DNA from 2 places in the Clostridium amazonense genome. Region 2 is predicted to be linked to the other one. Evidence: riboswitches for the same ligand, from Rfam matches in the RefSeq annotation. Region 2 holds a riboswitch; the other holds the start of a gene.
What was found. A riboswitch is a leader RNA that binds a small molecule or an ion and turns the genes downstream of it on or off. The one in region 2 is predicted to bind lysine.

Region 1 (3,445 bases), on a different contig from region 2:
TTTTTCAAGCAATGAATATGCTTGTCTACATGCAGTTAAAACTCCTTCAGATTCATTTATAAATTCACTTTTGCCTACCCCTTGGCGATGAATTAATATTACAGTAAAATTTTTAGAAATTTCCTCGGCAATATCTAACCAATCATAAATAGTGCCTTCCATGCCAGGAAATATTAAAATGGTTTTATCACTATTTCCATTTATATAATATTCAGTTTTTTTACCATTAAGTTCTATTAAATCTATCATTTATTATATACCCCCATATACAATATTTTAGCATATAATAGTAAAAATAGGGAAATAAGTACAATTAGAACTTCTTTGAAACTTTAAGTTATTCATGCTTCAGTTGAGAAAGTGCTATACAAAATTAACAATTAACAATGAAGGATAAAACTGACGTTTCAGTTTTTTAAAATTAAATTTTGCAATAATTTGAAGAGCAAATTAGTGGGAAACAATGTAAGAATGTAGTTTTTAGGTATTTCTATTTTAAATATTAGGAATGAAATGAGTAATATTAACCATAACTGTCAATTGTCAATTTTCAATTGTCAACTGGTTCCAAATATAAATATAGCAATAAACTATAAGATTAGTACTATCATTTTAGAAAGACATTACTTTAAATTTGAACTTGGAACACTATATAGTGAGTTTTAAATGAACAATATATTAAAATCTTATAAATAAAATAAAATACTTGAAATTTAAATAAATTATTATATAATATGACTAAGATACATAAAAAAATATGTATAAAAAAATATTGATTTAATTTAAGGTTAGAACAAGGAGCAAATTATGAGAAAAGTTTATAAAAATCCAAAAGAATTAGCAACATGTGTAAAGGATTTAGTAGATGTATACTTAGATGAACTTATTTCCTACGAAGATTTAGAGAAAAAGGTAATAATACTTTTAGAAAGTAATGATACTAGATTTTATAAAGATGGAAAAATGTCATCAAAAATATTTAATGTAATAGGAAGCGAATATGCTGAAATAGTAGATAAAATAGTTAAAAATCAAGCTTAAAATTGAAAAAATTTCCGTACTCAAATATTGGGTACGGTTTTATTTATATGGAGATTTAATCTTATAAAGAGTCTAAAAATAATGATAAAATACTTATATAATATAAGATTAATGAAATTATAATTTAAATATAATTTGACATTTGAGAAAAAAGTGCTAAAATATCAATTAAATAATAAAAACGTAAATAAAAATATAGAGTAAAGATAGAGGTTGCAATAATAAAGAGTAATATTAATGAGTTAAGCACTATGAGTTAATATGAAAGGGATTATTGCCGAAATGTATAGTTAATGCTTTAACACTATGCATTGGTCTTGTATATAACATATGCAAGACTGTCACAAAGTTATTTGTGGAGTGCTGTCTTTGTGTTTGTTAATCTTTAGATATGGACAAGCTCAAAGAGAAGCCTTTGAGCTTGTTTTTTTTACTCATAACTAAGGAGGAAACATTTTAAATGGAAGAAAAAAATTTAAAAAAAGAAATGAGCCTTTTCATGGCAACTATGCTTGTGTGTGGAAATATGATTGGTTCAGGTGTATTTATGTTGCCAGCAACACTTGCAGAGGTATCAGGACCACTATCAACAATTATTGCTTGGATAGTTACAACATTAGGTTCAATATTAATAGCTATGTCTTTTGCAAATTTAGGAACTAAATATCCCAGCACTGGTGGTGCTTATACATATACTAAGGAAGCATTTGGAGAATTTACAGGCTTTTTAAGTGCATGGTTATATTGGAATGGTTCATGGATAGGCAATGCAGCTATAATAGTAGCTTTAGGAAGTTATAGTTCACAGGTTTTTCCTATATTAAGAAATCCAGTTGCATCTATAATTTATACAAGTTCTATACTATGGATATTTACAATAATTAATATAGTTGGAGTAAAAAAAGCAGGGATACTTCAAAGTTTTGCAACAGTATTTAAAATAGTATTTTTTGGAGTTTTTATAGTAATTGCATTTTTAAATTTTGATAAGCAAAATATGTTACCATTATTGCCAGAAGGCAAGGGGTTAGGAACTATACCATTGGCTGCTACATCAACATTGTGGGCTTTTGTAGGAATAGAAAGTGCAACAGTAACAGCAGGTGAAATTAAAAATCCAGAAAAGAACGTAAAAAAAAGTACAATATATGGTCTTATAATAGCGTCAATTATATATTTATTAATTAGTATAGGTAGTCTAGGGAATATGTCTAATGAAAATTTATCACAAAGTGTTGCTCCATTAACAGATATATTAACTAATATATTAGGAAGTTCAATTGGAAAACTTTTAACAATATCAGTAATTGTATGCATTTTAGGATCTGTAATAGGTTGGCTTTTATCTACAGCAAGAGTTGCATATGCAGCAGGTCAAGATGGTGTATTTCCTAAGTTTTTTGGAAAGTTACATCCCAAATATGAAACACCAGCAAATTCTTTAATAGTAGGATCAATACTTGTAAATATATTACTTATAATGAATTATCAAAAAAGTATGGTTTCAGCCTTTACTTTTATAACTATACTTGCAACATTAGCATTTTTACCTGTATATTTATTAACTATATCAGCTGAAATTATGCTTATGTTTAAAGAAAGTAATGAATTTAATATTAAAGTATTTTTAAAAAAATCAATAATACCATTATTAGGATTTATATATGCTATGTGGACTATATATGGTTCAGGAGCAGAAATAGTAATGTGGGGATTTTTACTAATGTTAGGTGGAATTCCGTTTTATATATATAATTACCATAACAATATATTCAGCAAAAAAGATAAATAGAAAAATAAAATTAATAGGTTATAAATAAATAATTTTATAAGAGCATATTTAATTTATCTCAAAATTGTTTAAATCTAAATTTTTCTGTTATACTTAATAATAGTTTTAAAACAAGTAGAAAAGAGATGAATAATATATGAGAAATATAAAAATGACTATACAATATGATGGTTCGGCTTATAAAGGTTGGCAAAAACAAAATATAAAAGGTACTTCTGTTTCAACAATACAAGATAAGTTAGAAAATGTTTTATCAAAGATGACCGGAGAAGAAATTCAAGTTATAGGTTGTGGAAGAACAGATGCAGGAGTTCATGCTAGAAATTATGTTGCAAATTTTAAGACTGATACTAATATGAATATAGATGAAATGATGAAATATGTACATATGTATTTGCCAGAAGATATAATTATAACATCTATGAAAGATGTTAGTGACAGGTTTCATTCAAGATTAAATGTAAAATCAAAAACATATGTTTATACAATAGACAATAATAAATATGCTGATCCATTTATAAGAAAATATTCTTATCACATAGGAGAAAATTTAAATTTAGATAGTATGAGAGAAGCTACAAAGTGTCTTTTAGGAACTCATGATTTTCAAAG
Region 2 (3,445 bases):
AACAGCTTCATAACAACAAAGCATTCCTGATTTTCCTGCTCCACCTAGTATTAATACACTTTCACATGGTTTTACAAGTTTAGCAACTTGAGCTGGTGCTCCTGCTACGTCTAATGCAGCTAATGCTAATGTTTCTTCCATATCATTTGGAAGTTTTGCATATATTCCACTTTCAAATAAAACAGCTTTTCCTTTTATAGCAACTCTATCTATTTCTGGTTTTATGTCTATAATTTCATCTATTCTTAATGGTGTTAATGATAATGAAACTAAAGTAGCTATTTTATCTCCAACTTTTAAATCTATGTTTCCTTCTAATGCTTCACCTATTTTTTCAATAGTTCCTATTAACATTCCGCCTGAACCTGTAACTGGGTTTTGCATTTTTCCTCTTTCAGAAACAATTTCTATTATTTTAGCTTTTACTTTTTCTATATCATGTCCTGCTTCTTCTTCTATTTGAGTAAAACTTGCAGAATCAATATTTAATGCTTGAACATCTATTAATATTTCATTATCATAGATATTCATATCATTATCTACTTTTATTGCTGGTTGTGGTAAAACACCTTTTGGTTCTATAACTCTGTGTGTGCCGTATTTACATCCTTTTTTCATAACTGTACCCCTTTCAAATCTCTGTTACATTTTTTTCTAATTATCTTCACATAACATAAAATATATCCGTAATTTATACAAAATAATTCTAAATAAAAGTTTTTAATTTCTCATATAGTTCAAAATAATCTAATGGTTTATTAAATTTTTAATATTTATCCCCTAATATTAAATTTAATAACATCTCCAATTAAACTTTTGCTCTATATAAGTCCTAGTATTTCTCTTGCTTCCTTAGGTGTTGCTATTTCTCTTCCTAATTCTTTTGCAATTTTAGCTACTTTTTCAACTAATACTGCATTAGACTCAGCTAAAACACCTTTAGAAATATACACATTATCCTCAAATCCAACTCTAACGTGTCCCCCTGCTAAAATTGACATTGTAGCTAATGTAAATTCATTTCTTCCAATTCCTGAAACAGTATAAGTATTTCCACATGGAATACTATCTTTCATGAACAAGAAATCTCTCATATCTGCACTAATTCCACCATTAACTCCCATTACAAAGTTAAAATGCATTGGTTTCTTTATAAAGCCTTTTTTCTCAAGTCTTATAGCCATGTCTATCATGCCCTTATCAAAAACTTCAATTTCTGGCTTAACATTAAGTTCTATCATTTTAGTTCCAAATTCTTTAATTGTATTTTCTGTGTTAACAAATATTTCGTCTCCACCAAAATTACAAGTTCCACAATCTAAAGTTGCCATCTCTGGTTTTAAATCAACTGGTTGAAGTCTTTCTGCATTTGACATCCCTACAGCCCCACCTGTAGATGGTTGTACTATTACATCACCACAACGCTTTTTAATTTCCTTCATGCAAGCTTCAAATCTATCCTTACTTTGTGTTGGTGTTCCATCATCTTCTCTAACATGAAGATGAATTACACTTGCACCAGCTTTATATGCTTTATATGCTTCTTCACCTATTTCTTCAACAGTATAAGGAACATTTGGATTATTTTCTTTAGTTACCTCTGCACCGCATATAGCTGCAGTTATAATTAATTTTTCCATAACTTTCCCCTTTTCTATTTCAAATTAATTATATTGTTAAAAATTTAACAAATCCATCTTAAATTATTATTCTATTTATTAGCTCTACTTTATAAAATGTTAATAAAAAGAATTTTTTTCTATAAGTTCTATTGATTTTGTCTTGGTATATTGTATTTATAACTTGATTTTTATAATATGCAAAATAAGCTGTAATTTTAAAATTTGATTTTATTTCTAGAGTCTATTTTCTTTTTTTATCTTTTGGTACTACACAAGTACCACTTGCTCTACAAACAACTATTGGTTCTTCTAATACATCACAAGCTGAATCGTTTACGTCTGGTCTTGGAACTATAACTTTTCTAGCTTCAAAAACCATTTTCCTTGAAGTATTTCCTACTTTTACGATTTCTCCAACAGCTTCGATATAATCCCCTGCATAAACTGGTGCTAAAAATTCTACGCTATCATAAGCTTTGAATAATCCCTCATCACCATCATTTTGGATTAATAATTCTGTTGCTACATCTCCAAATAATTGTAACATACGTGCTCCATCAACTAAGTTTCCACCGTAATGAGCATCATGTGCACTCATTCTTAATCTAATTAAAGATTTCATTAGTATCCCCTCCCCTATTGGTATTTCTAATTTTGGTCATAAAAAAAGATACTGAAATTTTCAGCACCTACGCATATAGAGTATTATGTTTTATCAATTAAACATTAAGCTTCTTAATACTCTATGAATGTAATGAAAATTTCTTAAACTCACTACATAAACAGCGCATCATAAAAAAACTTATGACAGTGATAGAAATATTCCTCTCTACCCCCAAGAATATGTTCAAGGCCAAACATACTCTTTCGGCAAATAATCCCTTCATAAAATACCGTCAGGTGTCCCCTTACCTTTCACATGTACTTACTATCCTATTATTTGCTCCTCTATTCATGTTTAATATTTGCTTATATTTTGCTTATACACAGAAGCATTTTCGGCTTCCTAAATATATTATAATATCCATTTTTTTAAAAATCAACAACGTTTTCAGAAAATTTTATTTTATTTTGATAATTCATAATTTAAGTAAAATCCCATTAGAAAATACGACAAAATATTACTTATAATTACTTATTTGTAATTATATTTATATAACTTTCAAAATCATATTTTATTTCATCTTAAATTTTAAAAATACTATTCTTCTAATTGACATCAATTATCATTTTTCATGTTTAAATAAAATTCCATTGTCAATATTTATAAATAAGTATAAATATAAAAAGGAGCGATTGTTTTGTCACGTCAAGCAAGAGTAACAGATTTAAATGGAATATATCATATAGTAATCCATGAATCAAAATCAAAACCATTATTTCCATCAGAATCAGATAAAGAAATGATGATGGAAAAAATAAGAGAAAGTCAAATAAAATATCAATTTAAAATCTATGCATATTGTTTAATGGACACCCATGCACACTTCATAATAGACTCCAATGGAGAAAAAATCAGCACAATAATGAAAAGTATAGGACTTAGGTATGTAAAATACTATAATCCTAAATATGACACAAACGGACCACTACTAAAAGAAAGATTTTTTAGTGAACTAATAAACACTGATGAATACTTACTAAAAGCATCACTATACATACATGCTAACCCAAAAGATATATTTGGCTATAGTGAAATGCCTGAAACATACCGATTTTCAAGCATGCGTTGTTACCTCGGAAATGAAGATGAATTTGGAATACTAGACACAGACTTTATACTAAGTATATTATCAATAAACTCTAGATATGCAGTAGAATCA

Region 1: it holds a riboswitch for lysine, as region 2 does, so the genes downstream of both, AC07E4_RS02675 (APC family permease) here and kal (3-aminobutyryl-CoA ammonia lyase) in region 2, are expected to answer to the same signal.

Annotation. Positions count from the first base shown of each region.
Region 1 covers NZ_JBWKMH010000005.1:92,000-95,444, forward strand. The annotation lists gene AC07E4_RS02665 (alpha/beta hydrolase) at 1-249, opposite strand, end outside; gene AC07E4_RS02670 (TIGR04540 family protein) at 808-1,041, shown strand; lysine riboswitch at 1,241-1,415, shown strand; gene AC07E4_RS02675 (APC family permease) at 1,502-2,833, shown strand; gene truA (tRNA pseudouridine(38-40) synthase TruA) at 2,970-3,445, shown strand, end outside.
Region 2 covers NZ_JBWKMH010000031.1:162,687-166,131, reverse strand. The annotation lists gene kdd (L-erythro-3,5-diaminohexanoate dehydrogenase) at 1-618, opposite strand, end outside; gene kce (3-keto-5-aminohexanoate cleavage enzyme) at 822-1,640, opposite strand; gene kal (3-aminobutyryl-CoA ammonia lyase) at 1,864-2,244, opposite strand; lysine riboswitch at 2,398-2,581, opposite strand; partial or broken gene AC07E4_RS13155 (transposase) at 2,924-3,445, shown strand, end outside.